Regions from separate parts of the Parageobacillus sp. NEAU-HV-2 genome, predicted to be linked through region 1. Evidence: a T-box and tRNA genes for the amino acid it is inferred to sense, from the RefSeq annotation. Region 1 holds a T-box; the other regions hold tRNA genes.
What was found. A T-box is a leader RNA that pairs with one kind of tRNA and senses whether it is charged. The one in region 1 lies ahead of tyrS (tyrosine--tRNA ligase), so its partner is inferred to be a tRNA-Tyr.
Positions count from the first base shown of each region.

Region 2: it has a tRNA-Tyr gene. The T-box ahead of tyrS (tyrosine--tRNA ligase) is inferred to sense a tRNA for this amino acid. The anticodon was not compared.
Region 3: it has a tRNA-Tyr gene. The T-box ahead of tyrS (tyrosine--tRNA ligase) is inferred to sense a tRNA for this amino acid. The anticodon was not compared.

Region 1 covers NZ_JBXUJJ010000002.1:71,659-79,188, reverse strand. Annotated here, with positions in the region: gene hisJ (histidinol-phosphatase HisJ) at 1-688, shown strand, start outside; gene msrC (free L-methionine (R)-S-oxide reductase MsrC) at 731-1,210, shown strand; gene AC1WMD_RS03905 (sensor domain-containing diguanylate cyclase) at 1,262-3,139, opposite strand; gene rpsD (30S ribosomal protein S4) at 3,474-4,076, shown strand; gene tyrS (tyrosine--tRNA ligase) at 4,148-5,407, opposite strand; T-box leader at 5,455-5,677, opposite strand; gene AC1WMD_RS03890 (transglycosylase domain-containing protein) at 5,840-7,530, shown strand, end outside.
Region 2 covers NZ_JBXUJJ010000019.1:25,885-33,414, reverse strand. Annotated here, with positions in the region: partial or broken rRNA gene AC1WMD_RS18190 (23S ribosomal RNA) at 1-252, shown strand, start outside; tRNA gene AC1WMD_RS18185 (tRNA-Asn) at 516-590, shown strand; tRNA gene AC1WMD_RS18180 (tRNA-Ser) at 595-685, shown strand; tRNA gene AC1WMD_RS18175 (tRNA-Glu) at 702-773, shown strand; tRNA gene AC1WMD_RS18170 (tRNA-Val) at 787-862, shown strand; tRNA gene AC1WMD_RS18165 (tRNA-Met) at 907-980, shown strand; tRNA gene AC1WMD_RS18160 (tRNA-Asp) at 989-1,064, shown strand; tRNA gene AC1WMD_RS18155 (tRNA-Phe) at 1,095-1,170, shown strand; tRNA gene AC1WMD_RS18150 (tRNA-Thr) at 1,259-1,334, shown strand; tRNA gene AC1WMD_RS18145 (tRNA-Tyr) at 1,343-1,424, shown strand; tRNA gene AC1WMD_RS18140 (tRNA-Trp) at 1,434-1,507, shown strand; tRNA gene AC1WMD_RS18135 (tRNA-His) at 1,529-1,601, shown strand; tRNA gene AC1WMD_RS18130 (tRNA-Gln) at 1,617-1,691, shown strand; tRNA gene AC1WMD_RS18125 (tRNA-Gly) at 1,696-1,767, shown strand; tRNA gene AC1WMD_RS18120 (tRNA-Cys) at 1,774-1,847, shown strand; tRNA gene AC1WMD_RS18115 (tRNA-Leu) at 1,858-1,943, shown strand; tRNA gene AC1WMD_RS18110 (tRNA-Leu) at 2,001-2,088, shown strand; gene AC1WMD_RS18105 (GNAT family N-acetyltransferase) at 2,396-2,863, shown strand; partial or broken gene AC1WMD_RS18100 (ATP-binding protein) at 3,183-3,362, opposite strand; gene AC1WMD_RS18095 (hypothetical protein) at 3,497-4,213, shown strand; gene AC1WMD_RS18090 (SSO2105 N-terminal domain-containing protein) at 4,581-4,979, shown strand; gene AC1WMD_RS18085 (IS200/IS605 family accessory protein TnpB-related protein) at 4,963-5,508, shown strand; gene AC1WMD_RS18080 (hypothetical protein) at 5,730-6,059, shown strand; gene AC1WMD_RS18075 (hypothetical protein) at 6,208-6,654, shown strand; gene AC1WMD_RS18070 (hypothetical protein) at 6,866-7,111, shown strand; gene AC1WMD_RS18065 (hypothetical protein) at 7,521-7,530, shown strand, end outside.
Region 3 covers NZ_JBXUJJ010000015.1:46,812-54,341, forward strand. Annotated here, with positions in the region: gene glmM (phosphoglucosamine mutase) at 1-1,054, opposite strand, end outside; gene AC1WMD_RS17110 (CdaR family protein) at 1,084-2,331, opposite strand; gene cdaA (diadenylate cyclase CdaA) at 2,324-3,145, opposite strand; gene rsiW (anti-sigma-W factor RsiW) at 3,247-3,858, opposite strand; gene sigW (RNA polymerase sigma factor SigW) at 3,873-4,436, opposite strand; gene rocF (arginase) at 4,634-5,536, opposite strand; tRNA gene AC1WMD_RS17135 (tRNA-Ala) at 5,693-5,765, opposite strand; tRNA gene AC1WMD_RS17140 (tRNA-Gly) at 5,782-5,853, opposite strand; tRNA gene AC1WMD_RS17145 (tRNA-Lys) at 5,861-5,933, opposite strand; gene AC1WMD_RS17150 (hypothetical protein) at 6,038-6,172, opposite strand; tRNA gene AC1WMD_RS17155 (tRNA-Gln) at 6,228-6,302, opposite strand; tRNA gene AC1WMD_RS17160 (tRNA-Tyr) at 6,389-6,470, opposite strand; tRNA gene AC1WMD_RS17165 (tRNA-Thr) at 6,480-6,552, opposite strand; tRNA gene AC1WMD_RS17170 (tRNA-Val) at 6,850-6,925, opposite strand; tRNA gene AC1WMD_RS17175 (tRNA-Glu) at 6,943-7,014, opposite strand; tRNA gene AC1WMD_RS17180 (tRNA-Thr) at 7,032-7,104, opposite strand; tRNA gene AC1WMD_RS17185 (tRNA-Asn) at 7,109-7,183, opposite strand; rRNA gene rrf (5S ribosomal RNA) at 7,195-7,311, opposite strand; partial or broken rRNA gene AC1WMD_RS17195 (23S ribosomal RNA) at 7,431-7,530, opposite strand, start outside.

The DNA of each region.
Region 1 (7,530 bases):
AGGATTTAGCGATCCGACGCCATATCAAGATAGCGCCATGCCCCGCGAACAGCTCGATCATTATTTAGCAGCACTTGCAGATGTAAAAGCGCGTTATCGAAATGACATTATCATCCATACCGGACTCGAAGTCGATTTTATTCCTGGTTTTGAAGAAAAAACAGCACGATTTCTAGAAGAAGTCGGTCCTTTCTTAGATGACAGCATTTTATCTGTCCATTTCCTCTACTGTAAAGGTCAGTATGTTTGCATCGATTACAGTCCGGAAATGTTTGGCGATATTGTTCAGTTATTTGGCACCATCGGCAACGTATATAAAACATATTACCATACGGTTCTACAATCCATCCGCGCCAATCTTGGCCCATATAAGCCGAAACGCATTGGCCATCTTACGCTCGTCCACAAGTTCCAAAGACAGTTTCCGTGCCCCGTTTCGATGGACGGACTCGTGCTGCAGATTCTCGATGAAATAAAAGGATGCGGCTATGAAATCGACTACAACGGAGCAGGAGTCACCAAGCCGCTCTGTTTGCAGCCTTATCCACCAAATGAACTTATTCGCGAAGCGATGAAGCGAAACATCCGCATCATTTATGGTTCAGACGCGCACCGTGCGGATGATTTGCATCAGGGCGTGGACGAAATGATCAAAGAGGCGTTTTCGTTTGACAAGTTTTCATCATGACCATAAAATTAACTCCATATTAATAAGGGAGGCGGAATAACATTGTTTCACGTTACTGCTTACAATGGAACACGAGAAGAAAATTATGAGCTTGTTATTCAGCAACTGCGTTCATTAATCGACGGAGAAACAAACTTTATCGCCAATTTGGCCAACGCTGCGGCCTTATTAAATCATTTTTTGCAAGAAATTAATTGGGTCGGCTTTTATTTAACCGAAGGCGACGAGCTTGTGTTAGGACCGTTCCAAGGACTCCCCGCCTGCGTGCGCATTCCGTTCGGCAAAGGCGTATGCGGCACTGCTGCCAAAAGCAAAAAAACGATCATTGTTCCGGATGTTCACCTTTTTCCGGGGCATATCGCGTGCGACGCCGCATCGCAGTCAGAGATCGTCGTACCAATGATAAAGGATGGAAACGTCATCGGCGTTCTTGATATTGACAGCCCGATCAAAAACCGCTTTGACGAAATCGATCAACAATATTTAGAAAAGTTCGTTGAAGTGATTATTTCCACCCTATAAGTTAAGAAATAGCAGGCGAGAAGAAAGGAATCCGTCACTGCGGATTCCTTTCTACACTTTATATTGATGCACGTAATCCTTGACAAAAATGCAGTTTTTTCCTGTCCTTTTCGCCATATAAAGCGCCTCATCCGCTCGTTTAAATAAATCGTTTGCTTCTTCCAGACGATTTTTTTTCCAATAAGAAATACCGCACGAAATCGTTACGGGAGGATGGGTCTCCGTCCTTACCTTTTCAGCAAGACGATGGGCGACGGAAATGCCGGCAGCCAATGACACTTTCGGCAAATAAACGGCAAGCTCCTCCCCGCCCCAGCGGGCGCCGATGTCACTAACGCGAATATTAGCACGAATAATATTCGCCACTTGCACGAGCACCTTATCGCCTGCCTGATGCCCGTATGTGTCATTAATTTGTTTAAAATTGTCAATATCCACTAAAATAAACGTCCCAAATGCATCATGGCACATCGATTTTTGAAGTTGTTCATCCAAGTACCGCCGTGTATATAACTTCGTCAAATAATCGGTGACCACCAGCCTTTCTAGCTCTTCTCTTAAGATCGCATTGGTAAATGCAAGGGTAGAATGTTGGATAAGGGACTGCAGCAATTTAAACATTTCAAATGTAAAATGGTACGGTTTATGATGCAACACAATACAAATCCCTTTCGTCTCCCCATTTTGCAACATCGGAACAGCCATTAAAGAGCGATAAACAGGAACAGCGGGAGAAGCTTGAATGTCCGCATCCCCAACAAAAACAATATCCCTTCCCGTTTTCAGTTTCTTATCGACAAATTCCACATACTTTTTCGCTTGCCGGGATTGGAAAAATGGAGTGCTTCCAGGCAGCAGTCTCCGCTTTTTTTCCTCAAATAAGAAAAAACCGACTTCATCGGCGCAAAAAGATTGCTTAATTTGCTTTACCATAAATTCAATTGCATCTTGCAGACGCAAATTGGTATTAAGCTGGCGCATCGATTCGTTAATCAGTTGCAAATCAGCAACAAGACGGCGTGACTGTTCATACAGCTTGGCATTTTCGAGAGCGCTCCCGGCTGTATTCGCCAACAACGAAATAAAATTAATTTCTCTTCTCGGAAATTTCATAATATAAGGAGCAATAATTTGAATCACACCGTAAACACCTTGCACCCCTTTAATTGGTGCATATAAAATGGAACGACGCAACGAAATAGAGTCTTCAAGCTGAATTCTCCCTGTCAAAAATGCTTGCAATGCCGCCATATTTTCCGCGCTTTCATCAAATACAAGCGTTTTGATCGGCAAATAACCGCAGTGCTGATTATCGTGCGACAAAAGCAAATGGTATGTAAATGATGGATATACTTGTTTAAGCGTATTAACAATTTCTTCTAATACGTCATCAATTTGCATCGAAGAATGAATTTTTGCCGCAAATCGATGCAGCTGTTCATAGCGCTTTTCATCACTAAGTCCTTGGGAGATGATGCGAAGTTTTTGGAACAGCAAAGAAAAATCTTCCCTGATTTTCTTTAACAGTTGCTCACCTATCGTTAAGTGGCGAGGATACATAAATTGCAACATTCCGATTGTTTCTTCCGAAAGGTGAAGAAAAATGCGCGCGGTGGTATATTCTCCATCCCGACAAATTTGAATCGCTCGTTGTTCATCATCGGCGACCGCCTCTATATCAACCGGCAAGTCAGAGGGAACGAAAGGAGAGCGGCTTGTTTCCAGCTCTGTCATTGCTTCCGGATAAAATGTTTTGCTTAAAGGATCAAACATAAAAAAAGAGACTTGCTCCGCCATAAGCTCCCGTTTCAGCAACAACAGCAACTCTTTCATCACGTTGGAAAAATTATCATAACCCTCATACGATAAAAACCAATGAAAAAATTTTTGCTTAAAGGCCTCATATACTCTCTCTTCTTCCAGTTTCATAGCCCTTTTCACCTAGACTGACGTTCTCATTCCAGCTAGAATGGAGTGATAACAAAACTTTTCTAAAAATTACATCTTTTATTATAGCATATTATCTCGAAATAAGGGAAATAAAATGTTGACTTTGTCTTATAAAAATCATATAATACCCTTTGTGTAAAATATAGCAGCCTTAGTGCTCACCTTTATGGTTCCATTTTGTTCCTCGAATATCGAGGTGTATCGTGTAACTCTTAGCTGCTAGAGCGAGGATACATGAAAACAAAATGGCCATAATTGTTGACGCACGTCTGCTTTTATTTTACCTGAATAAAAGCAAAAGGAGGAGCAATAAATGGCTCGTTATACAGGTCCAACATGGAAAATTTCCCGCCGTCTTGGAATCTCGTTAAGCGGCACAGGTAAAGAGTTGCAAAAACGCCCTTATCCGCCAGGTCAACATGGCCCAGGTCAACGCAGAAAGCTTTCTGAATATGGTCTGCAATTGCAAGAAAAGCAAAAACTTCGTCATATGTATGGCGTAAACGAACGCCAATTCCGTAAAACGTTTGAGGAAGCTGGCAAAATGCCTGGTAAACACGGGGAAAACTTTATGATTCTTTTAGAATCACGTTTAGACAACCTTGTTTACCGCTTAGGCTTTGCGCGTACTCGCCGCCAAGCTCGTCAGCTTGTAACGCACGGTCATATTTTAGTTGACGGAAACCGTGTAAACATTCCATCTTATCGCGTGAAACCTGGCCAAACGATTGCGGTCCGCGAAAAATCGCGCAACCTTCAAGTTATTAAAGAAGCATTAGAATTAAACAACTTCGTACCAGATTATTTAACATTGGATGCTGACAAACTAGAAGGCACATATTCTCGTTTACCTGAACGTTCCGAATTGCCGGCGGAAATTAACGAAGCATTGATCGTTGAGTTCTACTCTCGTTAATGAACGATATCCCTTCAGAGATTTCTCTGAAGGGATATTTTTTCATAAAAAAATCCTGGCAATGCCAGGATTTAATTGTAGCGGATTAAATAATACTTTTTCTTTCCGCGACGGAGGATCGTAAAGCGCCCTTCGATGCGGTTTTCTTTGGTGATGACAGCGTTGATGTCTTGCACGCGTTCGCCGTTGACATAAATCGCACCATTGGCAATGTCTTCCCGAGCCTGCCGTTTCGATGGCACGATTTTCGCCATGACAAGGAGTTCCACTAGCGGAACTTCCTCTCCTTCATATTCAAAAGAAGGGACGTCTTTAAACCCTTGTTCAATTTCCTCCGCGGTCAATTCAGACACACTGCCGCTAAAGAGCGCCTCCGAAATACGAATCGCTTGCTTCAAGGCGTCTTCGCCATGAACTAGTTTTGTCATTTCTTCCGCCAACGCTTTTTGCGCCGCCCGCTGTTCTGGAGCTTCCTGCAATTGTTTTTCTAACTCTTCAATTTCTTCTTTCGACAAGAACGTAAAGTATTTTAAGTATTTAATGACATCGCGGTCATCGGTGTTAATCCAAAATTGGTAAAACTCATACGGGGATGTTTTTTCTTTATCGAGCCAAATCGTTCCGCTCTCCGTTTTTCCAAATTTCGTCCCGTCGGCTTTCGTCACGAGCGGAATCGTCAATCCGAACGCTTTTGCTTCTCCTTCTGTTTTGCGAATCAATTCCAATCCCGCCGTAATATTTCCCCATTGGTCGCTGCCGCCGATTTGCAAGCGACAATTTTCCGTTTGGTATAATTTGAGAAAATCAAAAGCTTGTAAAATCATATAGCTAAATTCGGTGAACGAAATGCCTGTTTCGATGCGCGATTGCACCGATTCTTTCGCCAGCATGTAGTTTAGCCCGAAGTTCTTTCCAACATCGCGCAAAAAAGTAATCACATCGAGTGAGCCAATCCAGTCATAGTTGTTGGCGATTTTCGCCGGATTGTCTTGCGCTTCAAAATCTAAAAATCTTGACAATTGTTCTTTAATCCGATTGCTCCACTGTTGCACCGTTTCTTTTGGATTTAAAGTGCGTTCGCTTTTTTTTCCACTCGGATCGCCGATTAATCCCGTCGCTCCGCCTACTAGCGCGATCGGCCGATGCCCCGCCAGCTGGAAGCGACGCAGCGTCAAAATCGGTAATAAACTCCCGATGTGCAAACTGTCCGCCGTTGGATCAAATCCACAATATAAGGTTACTTTTTCCTCATTTAACAGCTGGCGCAGCCCTTCCTCATCGGTAACTTGGTTAATAAGTCCGCGCCACTCAAGCTCTTGCAGTAAATCCATCTTTACCCCACCTCTTTTTTAATAAAAATAAAAAACTCGCCCCAAAGCGAAGGGACGAGTGACAATCGCGGTACCACCCTACTTAGAAAGCTTCACGCTTTCTCACCTCATTTGGATAACGGCGCACGCCGTCTTTTGCTACTTGGCTGCTGCCGTTCACAAAAGCTGCTCGAGGAGGTAATTCGCGTTTATCTATGTGCTAGTTCACACCGGCCACTAGCTCTCTGAAACAGGGAGATAAACACTACTTGTTCCTGTCATCGCTTTCTCCTATGCCATTTTGCTTATACATTTTTTTACCACAACTTTGTCTAGTTTGTCAAATCAAGTTTTTCTCGTATACAAAGGGCGAAAAAATGACAAAATGCCGCAATATCCAACAATAAATATGGTATACTTATTTATATTGATTGGTTGTATAGGGGGATGCTCATGGAGCATAAAAAGCAAACATTTTCCCTTGAGAAGGCATGGCGCTATTTTTTTATTACATATGAAGTCGTTTGGAATCTTTTCCTTATTTTTCTCATTCTTATTCTTTGCCTCATTTGCTTTGCCGTCGGTCTTGGCGCTGGGTATTTTGCTTCTTTAGTAAAGGACATGCCCATCCCTTCCTATGAGGAAATGAAAAAAGATATTTACGACTATGAAGAAACGACGCATATTTACTTCGCCAATAACGTTTATCTCGGCAATTTCCGCTCTGATCTAGAAAGGGAAGAAGTCAAATTACAAGATGTTTCACCGTATGTGATTAAAGCGGTTACAGCAACAGAAGACGAATACTTTTATGAACATCACGGGGTTGTTCCAAAAGCGATCATTCGCGCGCTGTTTCAGGAAGCGACGAACTCGTCAGTAAAAACAGGCGGAAGCACGCTGACGCAGCAGCTTGTCAAAAACCAAATATTAACGAATGAAGTGTCATTTGAACGAAAGGCAAAAGAAATATTGCTCGCCCTTCGCCTTGAAAAGTTTTTTAGTAAAAATGAAATTTTAGAAGCTTATTTAAATGTCGTCCCATTCGGCCGAAACACATCGGGGCGCAATATCGCCGGCATCCAGGCTGCGGCTCAAGGGGTATTTGGCGTAGACGCCAAAAATTTAAATCTAGCCCAGGCGGCATTTTTGGCAGGCCTCCCACAAAGCCCGTTTGTGTATACGCCGTTTACAAGCGATGGCCAAGTGAAAAAAGACTTATCACCAGCTCTGCACCGGATGAAGACGGTATTGAAACGAATGAAGCAGGCGGGATATATTTCCGAAAAACAATATGAAGAAGCGCTGCAATACAATGTTGCCAAACATTTTGCACCGCCAAAACCGTCGCCGTTTGAAAAATATCCATGGCTGACGATGGAAATCGAAAAACGTGCGAAAGAAGTAATGGCCGAAATATTGGCCAAACAAGACGGTTATACAAAAGAGCAATTGTGGCAAAATGCATCCCTTCACAAACAGTATGTGGCAAAGGCAGAAAAACAGCTGCGCCAAAACGGGTACAATATTTACACAACAATCGACAAAACGATTTACGACCGCATGCAAAAAGTAGTGGCTGATTACCGCTATTACGGCGATGACGTCATTCAATACGTAAAAGATAAACAGACAGGCAAAACGGTTGCAAAGCGGGAACCTGTCGAAGTCGGTGCGATGTTGATTGAAAATCAAACTGGAAAAATCATTAGCTTTGTCGGCGGCAGAGATTATAAACGAGAGCAGCTTAATCACGCCACACAAGCATATCGATCGAACGGTTCGACGATGAAGCCACTGCTTGTATACGCGCCAGCAATGGAGATGGGCATCGTCCAGCCCGGCTCCGTCATCCCAGATATGCCATTGAGCATTAATGGTTATACACCAAAAAATGCGGATGGGAAAACGCACGGTCTCGTCTCGGCGCGGCGTGCCCTGCAGTATTCGTATAATATCCCTGCGATCCGCACCTATATGCAGATCATGAACCAACATCCAGTACAATATTTGCATAAAATGGGCATTACCAGCGTGGCAAAAAATGAAGAAAACAATGTCGCCTTAGCGATTGGAGGAACTTTCACAGGGGTAACCGTCGAGGAAAATGTCAACGCCTATGTCACCTTTGCTAATTACGGAAC
Region 2 (7,530 bases), on a different contig from region 1:
TCCTTAGTACGAGAGGACCGGGATGGACGCACCGCTGGTGTACCAGTTGTCCCGCCAGGGGCACCGCTGGGTAGCTATGTGCGGAAGGGATAAGCGCTGAAAGCATCTAAGCGTGAAGCCCCCCTCAAGATGAGATTTCCCATCGCGTTAAGCGAGTAAGATCCCTCGAAGATGACGAGGTCGATAGGTCCGAGGTGGAAGCGTGGCGACACGTGCAGCTGACGGATACTAATCGATCGAGGACTTAACCACGAAAAGCGCAGGCGACTAGCTTCTTCCAACCAAACGGTTATCTAGTTTTGAAGGAATGAAATAAAAAAATCTTGACACAACAGTATCGATCATTATAATAATACTTGTCCAAATTATTCCGCAGTAGCTCAGTGGGGAGCAACGAGCTTATGCTTCCATGAATCCGCTGCGAGTTGCCTCGACGCATCAAGCATCTTTGGATTTGCTAGAAGAGGAAGAGGCAATGTAAAATAAAAGTGGGTATAGCTTAATCTTTATCTTATTCCGCAGTAGCTCAGTGGTAGAGCAATCGGCTGTTAACCGATTGGTCGCAGGTTCGAATCCTGCCTGCGGAGCCATCTTGGAGAGCTGTCCGAGTGGTCGAAGGAGCACGATTGGAAATCGTGTAGGCGCGAATAGCGTCTCAAGGGTTCGAATCCCTTGCTCTCCGCCACTACTTAACTACACACGGCCCGTTGGTCAAGTGGTTAAGACACCGCCCTTTCACGGCGGTAACACGGGTTCGAATCCCGTACGGGTCACTTTCTTTTTGCTGGAGGATTAGCTCAGCTGGGAGAGCACTTGCCTTACAAGCAAGGGGTCGGCGGTTCGATCCCGTCATCCTCCACCACCAAATTAATTAAAGTTCTCTAAATCAATCATTCTTTCTATCGTCGCGGGGTGGAGCAGTCCGGTAGCTCGTCGGGCTCATAACCCGAAGGTCGCAGGTTCAAATCCTGCCCCCGCAATCTATATAGGTCCCGTAGTGTAGTGGTTAACATGCCTGCCTGTCACGCAGGAGATCGCGGGTTCGAGTCCCGTCGGGACCGCCATTTACAATATTTAATTTCAAAAATGTATATGGCTCGGTAGCTCAGTCGGTAGAGCAAAGGACTGAAAATCCTTGTGTCGGCGGTTCGATTCCGTCCCGAGCCACCACTTACTCTTATCACAATAGTAGAAACGAGCTAAACATCTGTGAATCTGTTGCGTGTTATTTTGGATGTGGATTGGCTCTGATATATATGCCGACTTAGCTCAATTGGTAGAGCAACTGAATCGTAATCAGTAGGTTGCGGGTTCAAGTCCTGCAGTCGGCACCATCCATTATGGAGGGGTAGCGAAGTGGCTAAACGCGGCGGACTGTAAATCCGCTCCCTTTGGGTTCGGCGGTTCGAATCCGTCCCCCTCCATTTACACTTAGGGGCATAGTTTAATGGTAGAACAGAGGTCTCCAAAACCTCCGGTGTGGGTTCGATTCCTACTGCCCCTGCCATAAAAGAATAAACATTTTGTGGCGACTATGGCGAAGTGGTTAACGCACCAGATTGTGGCTCTGGCATGCGTGGGTTCGATTCCCACTAGTCGCCCTTTCCTTCTACTGTTGGGGTATAGCCAAGCGGTAAGGCAACGGACTTTGACTCCGTGATGCGTTGGTTCGAATCCAGCTACCCCAGCCATAATGCGGAAGTAGTTCAGTGGTAGAACACCACCTTGCCAAGGTGGGGGTCGCGGGTTCGAGTCCCGTCTTCCGCTCTTTGTGGCGGCATAGCCAAGTGGTAAGGCAGAGGTCTGCAAAACCTTTATCCCCGGTTCGAATCCGGGTGCCGCCTCCATTGGTGTGGCGCCGGGGTGGCGGAATTGGCAGACGCACAGGACTTAAAATCCTGGGGTAGGTAACTACCGTGCCGGTTCGAGTCCGGCCCTCGGCATGAAATAAGTTGTTGACTTTCTATTGTTGCTATTGTATAATCAAATATGTGTTTTACGCCGATGTGGCGGAATTGGCAGACGCGCACGACTCAAAATCGTGTGGGGTAGCCCCCCGTGTGGGTTCGACTCCCACCATCGGCACCATACATAACGAAAAGCCTTTAAAGCCAATGCTTTGTACGATACAGAGCATTGGCTTTTTTGTTTTTTAACGTACTAAAGCAAAAGCTTAATCGTGTGGACAAGAAAATTGTACGATGATTTTCAATTAGACAACAGAGTGAAAAACTTATCGGAAATGACAATCCGCTTTTATGAACAAAAGTGGAATTTGATGTTAATATATTTGAGGAGGTTATTCAACTAATGGGCAGTCTGGCTGAAGAGGGAGGATTAAAAGAAAGAATATTGAATATTTAAGTAAAATAAGAATGTACAGGTGGGATATGTGATGTATATAACAAGATGGGCAACAAAAAATGAACTCCCGTTACTTGCAGAATATTGGTTTAAAATGGCATGTGAGATGGGGGAAAAGGATGGTATACCTATACCAAACATTGAACGTGTTAACGAAGTTAGAAACTTATTTCTTAAGGAGAGCGAGGAGAACAATCTAAGGTTCAGGGTTGCGGTTGATGAGAAAGGAAATATTGTGGCATGTGCAGGGGGGCTTATTAGAATGGAGTATGCCACTCCTCTAAGTGAAGAGCAAACTCCTTTTGGTTGGGTAATTGGTGTTTATACAATTAACAATCACCGAAAAAAAGGCTTGGCTTCTCAATTGGTGGAAGAAGTCTGTTCTTGGCTAAAAGAGCGAGGAGCAAGAAGGGCTCGACTATGGGCAAGTTCACAGGGCAGAAGAATCTATGAAAGGATTGGATTCTCCCCAATGCTGGATATGGAGAAAGTATTGTAATGAGTGGTTCATTTGTAAGCGGTGGTAGTAGGAAATATTTATAAAAAAGAGCCATTATCGGCTCTATTATTTTTTTACGAAAGACAAGGGCTTTCACTGTTGATGTTTTTGTTTTATATAAGATTTAGTTTCATCAGAAAGAGTGGCATTCAATATCTTTTCTTCACCTTTTACAACCTTAATTCCATGAACACGGCCCAACACGAACAAACAACGTATATTCTCCAAAACGAATTTCATGCTCAATTGTTTTAACGCCTCGCTTGGTCGGTTGCAATTTAGATCCAATCAAAGAGAATTGCAATTCCCCAGAAGGACCTCATTGATCCTTCTGTTTTTCTTGTTGGAGCCTCTTTTCCCATAATCGATAGCTTTCGCCCTTTAGGTTAAAAATAATGGAATAACGCAGTAATCGATTTAATATCGTTGTCGTTAACACCGAGTTTCCCATGGTTTCCCTCCATTCCCCAAAACTTTTGTTGGAGGTGAGGATCATCGAGGCATGTTAGAAATTTATGTAATAATCTTGATGGATTGGTAAAATAAAATGTAAGGGTTTTAGTTAAAGGAGTGGGAGAATGTTTAAGGAAAATGGAGATATCGTAAAAATGTAACATTTTAGGGGAGGATTAAATGAAAAAAATAAATCGTCTAATTTTTGGATTTATTGTGTTTTTGATTGCTATGGGCTGGTTTGCATATCAAAAAATCACTGATGATACTTATGATGGGATGTCCATTATTCCCGAACAACACGAAGACATTCCTTTATTCGATGGATTGGAACCGACTGACCATGAGTATGTGATCGAAGGCGATTATTGGAAAGATATATATGATTTCTATGTAAAGGAACTGCCCAAGCATGGTTGGAAAATGGAGCATATGAACACAGTGCTTAATGATGAAGATGCAGAAAATGATTGGGCAGGATTTGATTCTCGTTGGAGAAAAGAAGGATTTGACGGTGTGTTGTGGATTTCAGCCGGTTACAATCCACTTGAAGATCAAACAGAGGTCATCTTCGACAAAACCCCAATATATAACTCAACAACTTGGATTGATCATGTTCCAGAAAGTATTTGCGTCTATCAAAGTCCAACTGACGAAAAATGTTCTGAAATAAAGGATAAAATTAAAATAGAGGAAATTATTGGTTTTATTAATAATGCTATTGATTGGAATGAAGAAGCATTACCCCGTGAAAAAACAAGTGTCATTGACTTTGGGAATATAAAAATAAAAGTTCTTTATGAAAACGACAAAGAAATTTATTTTCAATCAGAAAAAGGAATAAAATGGATGAAACCAGACCCTAGTTTCTTTAAACTTACACACCTTCCACAGTAGGTTACCCCTAAACTAACGGGTGCCGTGCATCTGGCTGGCTTTTGTTAGTAATCAGTAATTAGTCCTTCCTCGATTCCCATGAAGGAACATAAAACTCCCATCATCTGTGGTGCAGCGAAGCGTGTATGGGTGCTAAGGACAGTATTGTTCACAATCAAAGAATTAATGAAAAAGCACGAAACTATAATAGGATGCGAAGCGTCTGTAACCGACACGCAAAATTGGCTCTTACGCAAAACATGGAAGAAAAACACCGAAAAAAGTCGATCTTCCAACATGTTTAGCCGGATTACAGCGACAATTAGAAAAACTGAAATCCAAAGAAAATGAGCTAAAGCACCATCTCGACCAAGGGACAATTCCACGTGTGATTTTTGGTGGAAAACAAAACTTTTATAAGCGCTTGAAAGGAAACATCACGAACGAAGAATGGAAAGAATTACGCTCGAATCAGTTGTACGCAAGAGGTGATAAAAGCAAAAAAGGGAATTTGAATATTCGCCTCACCTATGACGACAAGACGTACCAATGTTATGTAGAAATCGCCAATCCACTTGGACAACAAGAAGGGAAACGCGCTCCCCGCTTGAGGTTGCCTGTGTTGGTTCCTGAAAAATATGAAGAGGAAATCATTGATCTCATCATGGGAGAACCAGTCGGAGTGAATGCAAAAGGCAAGCCGATCATCGAATATCAACCATATACCGTCGAAATCAAACACGTAAGAGCGAATAAGCGAAACAACATTGTTGGAGAAACCGTATGACTGGCTGCTTCAAGAAAACGTGGGCGCAGTGGTCATCGAAAACATTCAACTAAGACAGCGGCACGATACGGACAAACGATTCAATCGTTTCACCCACCATTTCAAAAAGAAAAAGCTGACTGACACCATCATTCGTCGGGGCTTAAGGCTCGGCTTTCGTATTAAAAAAGTGAATCCGGCGTATACCAGCGTCATCGGACGTTTCAAATACATGAAAACATACGGTTTATCCGTCCATGAAAGTGCCGCGTTGGTGATTGGCAGACGGGGATTAGGGTATCAGGAACGATTGCCAAAAGAACTCATTCACATCATAAAAACGAAAGTGAAGCGCCATTTGATTGCGGCGTTAGGGTCGATGGAAGAATCCTACAAGCAATCGAAAAGCGGCAAGAAACAATGCCAATATATCGCGATGATGTTACGCAAAATCGAGAATTTCAAACAAGAGCATGAATGGTCGTTATGGAATATCTTGCACCAATTCTGCTGGCTGTACCAATATCAAATTCAACTGAAGGAGGTGTAGACCTGGTTACTAAAATCGTTGTCGTGTACTGACCGATGGAAGGAATGGTGCACGACAGATGCCGTCGCTAACAGCGAGCCACGGGATGTCTTTCACAGCAGGTGAATGACAAGGGAAATTCCCTTCCTGATGGAACTCGGTGAGAATCCGAGCGGCAAGCAGTTTTGCTGGTTCCATCGCGATGAGTCGATTTTTATAGATGTTAGTAACCAGGTAGAGAAATGTATTTAGAAGCCGAAGTGTACGGAATGTTGAATTGGGGATTTGCAATAGTGATGGGGATTGAATTAATTTCTTTCATTGCTCTTTGGCTTAAATACAAATTCAGCAAAGAAGCATTCGGCTGGTTCATTGGACATGTTGTTTTCTTTTCTTTTACGGGTTACAAACTTTTAGAAGCGATAAACACTTTTGAACATAATGATTTTATGGGTTCGGAAAATGCATCATTGAGGATAGGGATCTCAGGTGTTTTATGGGCAATTAGTGTAGCTTGTTTATTAATTGGAATTGCACGTCTTGTTTCGAGTAAAGTTCCAAGCAAAGGTTAATTTGTTTCACTTCTATGGAAGAACGAATGAACCTCCATTACCTTTGGCGAAGCTCGCTTCATAGTTGACTAACAGGTCTGTTTGTAAAATATGGAATTTCTAACGGTTATATGTTAAAATATGGTTATACATAAGAGGGGGGAGAAGGTTGGGAGAAATTAAATATATAAAAATAAACGCCCTTTTACTGCTTGCGATCATACCTCTTTCCGTTGTTGGTTATTTATTTGCAGTTTATAATGAATCTTTGTTTTTCCTATATGAATGGCTTCTTACGTTACTAATTTTAAGTTCAACTATTTTATCCATCATAAGCATTATTAAAATTAGGGGTAATCTTAAGTGGGTTTCTATTTCCATTTTGGCCTTTCTTGTTCAATTTTCAGTTCTTAGTTTGTTCTTAGGCCCTTTTACGAAGTACGGTTTATTCTCTGTATTTTATATTGTTACATTCTTTGCGATTATCATTTTTATTGTGACCTTTAGAAAGGTCGAAAAATTCAAATCAATACCGATGATTTTTATAATCGTTTCTATAATGTTCACGTTTTATATGTTTTTGTTAAATAGTTTATGGGGAAGAGATTTGACTTAAGTTTCTTTTACTATCCTAAAAATTAATATTTTCATCCTTCTGATGATGTCGCAACTATATGGTATGATTGTTTCCTATGGAAGAACGAGTTAACTTCCATTATCTGTGATGAAGCTCGCTTCATGGTTGGCTAATAGGCAGTTTAGTTTAATAAAGGAAAGGATAATCCAAGCGAAAAAATACAATACAGGCATAGGGAAGGGATATAGTGATGGAAAAACACTTTAAAGAAGCACACCGTTTTAGCAGTCATAATAGAAAAGATTTAGAAAAGGATACGATATGTGGTTGCTTTTATTGTTTGGAAATTTTTAGTCCTACTGAAATTACGGAGTGGTGGGATGATGAAGACACAGCCGTTTGTCCTTATTGTGGAATTGATTCTGTTATAGGGGAGAGTTCCGGATTTCCAATTACAAGAACGTTTTTAAAAGGAATGCATGAGGAATGGTTTTAGAATAGCCCAATTGTAATTACGAAAATGCCTCATTCTGAAAAGAAAAGACCTTGATTAGTCTCTTACTTCCCAAAGAGGCTTTTTTATTTATTCTGCTTTTAAATTAAGAAATCGCTTCTTTTCTTGAACCATCCTGAAAATCAATATTTTCATCCTTCAGATGGTGGCGCAATTATGTGGCATGATTATCTCTCATGGAAGAACGAATCAACTTCCATCATCTGTAATGAAACTTGCTTCATGGTTGGCTACGAGGCAGGCTAGTTGAAGAAGTGGCTATTTTCCTGTGACACATTAGATAACCATAATCAAAACAGCAATTCCGCAAGCGTCATAATGGGCAAGAATCTATACCTCTTTGAATATGGGTGCATACACTATTTTAAAACAGTTAAGGAGGAGATACAAAATGGAAAGAC
Region 3 (7,530 bases), on a different contig from region 1:
TAATATTGACAAGCTGCAGCGCCGTCAGCAATCCGTCTCCTGTCGTGTTATAGTCAAGGAAAATAATGTGTCCCGACTGTTCTCCGCCTAGATTGTAGCCGTTTTTCTTCATTTCTTCGACTACATAGCGGTCGCCGACCGCGGTTTGCACGCTTTGAATTCCTTGGGCTTCCAGCGCTTTGTAAAACCCAAGGTTGCTCATGACAGTAGAAACGACTGTTTGATGTTTCAACCGTCCGATTTCTTTTAAGTATTTGGCGCAAATGTACATAATTTGATCGCCGTCCACGATATTTCCATGTTCATCGACGGCAATGAGGCGGTCGCCGTCGCCATCAAAGGCTAGTCCAACATCGGCGCCTTTTTCCTTCACAAATGCCGCTAACGCTTCCGGATGGGTGGAGCCTACTCCTTCGTTAATGTTAAGCCCGTTTGGTGATGCACCCATTGTCACAACATCGGCTTCTAAATCGGCAAATAAATGCGTCGCCAACGACGAAGTAGCTCCATGCGCGCAGTCTAGCGCAATTTTCAAGCCGGAAAAATCTTCATCAATGGTTTGCTTTAAGTATTGTAAATACTTTTGTCCGCCTTCAAAATAATCATTCACTTGTCCTAACGATTTGCCGATCGGCCTTGGCAGCATATCTTCCGGACTGTCAATCAACTCTTCAATCTCTCTTTCTTGTTCGTCGGATAGCTTAAAGCCATCTGGACCGAAAAATTTAATTCCGTTATCTTGAACAGGATTATGAGACGCCGAAATCATAATCCCTGCCTGTGCTCCTAACGCCTTTGTTAAATAAGCAACCCCTGGAGTGGAGATGACGCCGAGGCGCATGACTTCCGCTCCGATGGAAAGCAATCCGGCGACAAGCGCTCCTTCGAGCATATGGCCGGAAATCCGGGTGTCACGGCCGATTAACACTTTCGGGCGTTCTGTACTTTTCGTTAATACATATCCGCCGCAGCGCCCGATTTTAAACGCCAGCTCTGGTGTCAGTTCTCGATTCGCTACTCCGCGTACACCGTCAGTACCAAAGTATTTACCCATTATGTCAATCTCTCCTTACATCCATGAAATTATTGTTCATTGGTTTTTTCGCTTATTTTAATTTTTGCATTTTCTTTTGGCAGTTCCCATTTCACATTTTGTGGTCCATTCCATTTTATCTTTACTTCATGTTCACCGAGGTCTAAACCGCTAACATCAATATATAATTCCACGTCATCTTCTGTAATATCGTTTAAGATGTTAGGCGCTCCATGAAGCCGAACATCCATTGTTTGCTCTTTTGGGTCTATAAATTCCACTGTATATTGTTCTCCTAATCCTAACACATGAATCGGCACGCCTTTGAGCGTTTTTGATTCTTCTTTTTGCACATCGATATGGACTTTTACTTTAGATGGATCAACGCTTTTGACTCCTTCCGGCAGTGGAACATCCATTTCCAACGTCGTATCTTCAGTAATTTCATCTAAACGAATCGTAATCCCATCGATGGATTCAATAGAATCAATTTTTTCTTTAGGACCGAAGATCGTCACTTCATTTGGAACTGTTTCTATTTTTACAATGTTTACTCCTTCCGGCAACGTTCCTACCCGGTTGATTTTTAGGGAAACGGTTTTGCTTGGACTTCTTATCGGAACGGTCACTTCGACAATCGAAGGATGCACACTGATATTTAACACCCTGCCGTTATGATCATAAACGATTACTTTCGATTTTTGGGTTATCGTGTCAGTGGCGCCTTCTAAATTTACTTTCGCTGTTACCGATGAGATGCTATCAATTAATTCTTTGGCACCCGTGATCATAACCGAGTTAGGCTTGACAATCGGCTGTTCCACAGAATAGCCTTTTAGCACTTGATTCTTATTCATAAATTCAACCCCGACAGGAAAATTTTTTGTTACTTTTTCCCGAATGGTTACTTTTGCTGTCGAGGGCTGAATGTTTACCTTTAGTTTGTCGGATATGTCTTTATATTTAATCGGAACAGTATATGTTCCTAACGGCAAATCCGTTAAATCCATATATACTTCGAAATTCCGCTGCAAAGCGGTTGGTTTTACAATGCTTGCCGGCCCTTGCAACGTCACGTTCACGTATTTCGGAACGCCGGAAACGATTAGATTTTCCTCGTCGTAGTAAACGACGACGGGGACATTCATCAGCGTTTCTATATCCTCTTGTCCAATCGCATTGCGGAAAATCCCTCCAGACTTTGTTCCTTTTTCAATATTGACTGACATATAAAGCATGATGGCTAGCAGTAAAGAAAACACTTTAATAAACCAATGGTTGTTCATCAACTTATCCATGTTTCTTCCCCCTCCATTGCCAACGGGATGAGGAAGTCGCTTTTGTTGCCGGCACTAATTCTTTTGTAAGCAACTCCCGAAACTGCTCCGGAGTTAAATCCCGATGTAACTCCCCGTTTTTTGTGATCGATACCGCACCGGTTTCTTCCGATACCACAACTGTTATGCTATCAGTTACCTCACTAATTCCCAGTGCAGCACGGTGACGAGTCCCTAATTCTTTTGAAATAAATGGGCTTTCCGAAAGCGGCAAATAACAGGCCGCAGCGGCAACATGATTTTTTTGAATAATAACAGCTCCGTCATGCAAAGGAGTATTCGGAATGAAAATATTAATTAATAGTTCTGACGAAACACGAGCGTTCAAAATAATTCCCGTTTCGATATAATCTCCCATTCCTGTTTCCCGTTCTACAGAAATTAACGCACCGATTCGCCGTTTCGCCATATATTCCGCAGCTTTAATAATCGCCTCAACCATCTTTACTTGTTCTTCATCTTCGTTTGTGCTGCTTCGTGCAAATAGTTTTCCGCGCCCCAGCTGCTCAAGAGCACGCCTGAATTCCGGCTGAAAGATAATAATAATAGCGAGAAACCCCCATGTAATCGCCTGACCCGTTAGCCACTGCAGCGTGCTAAGGCCAAGAAAGTTACTAACGATTCGCACTAGTATAATCAGAATAATTCCCTTTAAAAGCTGGACTGCTTTCGTCCCGCGAATCATCATAATTAATTTATAGATCACGTACCAAACAACGAGAATATCGACAATTTTCACTAAATAATCTACAACAGGGAGTTCTCCGAAAGGCATCTTCACACTTCCTTTATCACTAATTCCAACATCATGTTTATGGAAACAGCTCTTTTATTATAACATATCATTGAAAAAAGCCATCCGAAAGATGGCCTATACTATTTGAACGTTTCCATTGCATCTTTGATCCGTTCCTTAATATTATACCAGATCCATTCAAATACTTGATTAATTTCTTCAATTTCCCCTGTTACTTGCCCTGCGGAAGCTAAATATTTTTCTCCGTGAATCACGGTAACATTGCCTTCCACTTTCCCTTCTATCCTAATAGAACCGTTGCGGACAACGATATCCCCTTTCACCGTTTCCCCTTTTGGAACAATGACGGTATGATCGCGAATAATCACATTTTCGTGTGTGGAAACCGAGAATTGTTCCTCTCCATTCCATGCAGTAAACAGACTTCCGGTAGTTAAAAGAATAAATAGTGATGCGGCAGTAAGAAACGGGTGGCGTTGCATCCATCTTTGCACTCGAATCCTCTTCTTTTCCCTCGGTAAATTCGCCATCACTCGCGTCGTAAAATCAGGCGACGAAGGGACATGAGATGCATACTGAATAAAGGCCACCGTTTTCGTTAACCCATGGAAATGAGCGGCACATGCCGGGCATTCCTGTAAATGCTCTTTTAATCGTTTTTCATCACCTGGACCTATATCACCATCTAAATAATCATGCATAAGCTTTACAATATGCTCTGGACACTTCATGTTTTTTCACCCTCTTACAGATGACCCAAATGCTTTCGTAATGCTTCCCTGCCGCGATAAAGCCGTGTTTTCACCGTGCCGATCGGCAGATCTAAAATCTCGCTAATTTCTTGTAATGATAAATCTTCTATATACTTTAGCACGATCACGCTGCGATATTTTTCCGGCAGCTTTCCGATCGCCTCCTGCACCGTCTCCCGCAGCTCCAGGCTTTCTACTGTTTCCTCGGGGGAAGCTTCGTGAGAAGAAAGCTGGGCATACATCGTAAGCCCATCGGTGCCGCTGACTTCCTCATCCAAATACGCATCTGGCTTCTTCTTCCTGATTTTATCAATCGTTAAGTTCGTTGCAATGCGGTAAAGCCATGTCGAAAATTTCATCTTCGGATTATACGTATCAATATGAACATAGGCGCGGATGAATGCCTCTTGTGCTGCATCTTCCGCCTCATGGCGGTTTCCCAGCATCCGATAGCATAGACGATATATTTTATCTTTATAAAGGTCAACAATATCGGCATAGGCATTTTGGTCGCCTTTTTTTATCGCTTTAATCCGTTTCTTCACAAATATATCCATAATAATACAATACCCCCGCCCCTGCGGCTACAGTATACTACGGTTCTTCTCTAATAAAAGTTTCATGAAAACATATAATTTATTTTATCATAATCGAGCGAGAAGAGCTCTACTTAAACCAAAGGAAGTGGGAGAGATGGTCAACGTATACAACAGAAAAAACAGCAGATTTTGCGGAATCTGCTGTTTCTATTCCATTACACTAACTTTTCGCCAAAAAGAGAACCCATCAATCCTACGGCGACAGAAGCAGTCTTATTGCGCTCATCTAAAATAGGATTTACCTCGACAAACTCTGCCGATGTAATTAACTGCGCCTCGGCAAGCATTTCCATTGCCAAATGGCTTTCCCGATAAGTAAGACCGCCAATCACTGGAGTGCCTACCCCTGGTGCATCATGAGGATCCAATCCGTCTAAATCAAGTGATAAATGCACCCCGTCTGTCCGCCCTTTCAAATAAGCAATTGTTTCTTCCATCACCGTGGTCATTCCGAGACGATCTACTTCATGCATCGTATATATTTTAATCCCTTTTTCGCGAATGAATCGTTTTTCGCCTTCATCAAGGGAACGAATACCGATCAGAACGATATTTTCCGGCTTAACTTTTGGGCTGTAACCGCCAATATTCGTTAATGCTGGATGTCCTAGTCCGAGACTTGCAGCCAGCGGCATTCCATGAATATTTCCAGACGGCGACGTTTCGGCGGTATTCAAATCACCATGCGCGTCATACCAAATCACGCCTAAATTTTTATAATGTTTGGCAACACCGGCTAATGTACCAATGGCAATGCTGTGATCGCCACCCAAAACGAGAGGAAATCTTCCCCTTTTGATCACATCATCCACAGCCGCGGCCAATTTTTCATTCGCTTCCGCAACCGCTTTCAAATTTCGCAAGTTAAGACGAAGCCCTTCATCATCAGGCCGTTCAGCTCTTCCTATCGAAATATCTCCCAAATCTTCAATATCATAATGAAGGCGCTCCAAACGCTCAACGACCCCCGCATAGCGCATGGCACTCGGCCCCATATCGACGCCGCGACGCGTCTGTCCTAAATCCATCGGCACACCAATGATCGATATTTTCTTCATGCTGCCTCCCCTTTCCCGTTATACTACGTTATTATTGTAGATGAAAACGCCGTCATGACTCAACTCGACAATTTTTTGAATATTTATTCTTATTTCACGGGCATAGGGAAAAATAAAAAGCATCCCATTCGTGTTTTTCGAAATGGGATGCTTTAATGGAGCCTATCGGGATCGAACCGATGACCTCCTGCGTGCAAAGCAGGCGCTCTCCCAGCTGAGCTAAGGCCCCGTATAATGGTATAAAAAGCGGAAGACGGGACTCGAACCCGCGACCCCCACCTTGGCAAGGTGGTGTTCTACCACTGAACTACTTCCGCACATCGATGAGCCATGGAGGACTCGAACCTCCGACCCTCTGATTAAAAGTCAGATGCTCTACCTACTGAGCTAATGGCTCGTACAGTAAATGAAGACACTAGTTGTTTTCGTTGTCTCTTCCTCTGCCAGCTATCTCAAGGAAGCTAGATGCGTCGAGACAACTCGAAGATTATTCGATGAAGTTTAGGCTCGTTGCTCTACCTGCTGAGCTAATGGCTCATATAGAAAATCAAGACACTCATCGTTTGTCGTTGTCCCTTCCTCTGCCAGCTTATTCAACGATGTTGGATGCGTCGGGACAACTCGTAGCGGATTCATAGATGTTTAAGCTCGTTGCTCTACCCACCGAGCTAATGGCTCAATATGGATAAAATGGCTGGGCTAGCTGGATTCGAACCAGCGCATCACGGAGTCAAAGTCCGTTGCCTTACCGCTTGGCTATAGCCCAACGATATTCAAACACTGTCAGCTGAAACATATTATTTCACAATATCCAAACATTATACTTGATTGAATGGCCGTTTTTTATGTATATGGAGGGGGACGGATTCGAACCGCCGAACCCAAAGGGAGCGGATTTACAGTCCGCCGCGTTTAGCCACTTCGCTACCCCTCCGTATTATGATGCCGGCTGCAGGACTTGAACCCGCAACCTACTGATTACAAGTCAGTTGCTCTACCAATTGAGCTAAGCCGGCATAAGAAATGTGTCTATACTCAAATTATTTCCGTTGCCTCTTCCTCTGCTAGCCAATTCAAAGGTGCCAAATGCGTCGAGGCAACTCGTAGCTTATTCGATGAAGCTTAGGCTCGTCTCTACTAATTGAGCTAATCCAGCATAAGAAGTATCGACATATACGCTTAGTTTTTTGTGTCCCTTCCTCTTCTAGCTTATTCAATGATGTTAGATGCGTCGGGACAACTCGGAGCAAATTCATTGAAGTTTAAGCTCGTCTCTACCAATTGAGCTAAGCCGACAAATAAAATGTTAAACATGGTGGAGGATGACGGGATCGAACCGCCGACCCCTTGCTTGTAAGGCAAGTGCTCTCCCAGCTGAGCTAATCCTCCAGTAAACAAAAAGAAAGTGACCCGTACGGGATTCGAACCCGTGTTACCGCCGTGAAAGGGCGGTGTCTTAACCACTTGACCAACGGGCCAAAAAGGAAAACATCAAAGCTTCCAACCGGGCTTGAACCGGTGACCTCTTCCTTACCATGGAAGTGCTCTACCAACTGAGCTATGGAAGCATGATGGCTCCGCAGGCAGGATTCGAACCTGCGACCAATCGGTTAACAGCCGATTGCTCTACCACTGAGCTACTGCGGAATATTGAACTTGCCTAGCGACGACCTACTCTTGCAGGGGCGCTGGCCCCAACTACCATCGGCGCTGGAGAGCTTAACTTCCGTGTTCGGGATGGGAACGGGTGTTTCCTCTCCGCCATTGTCACTAGGCAAGTTGTTCAATTGACATAAATAATTATATTCATCTAATCGATTTTGTCAAGAAGGAGTTCATTCCTTCAAAACTAGATAACCATCTGTTTGGAAGAAGCCAGTCGCCTGCGCTTTTCATGGTTAAGTCCTCGATCGATTAGTATCCGTCAGCTGCACGTGTCGCCACGCTTCCACCTCGGACCTATCGACCTCGTCATCTTCGAGGGATCTTACTCG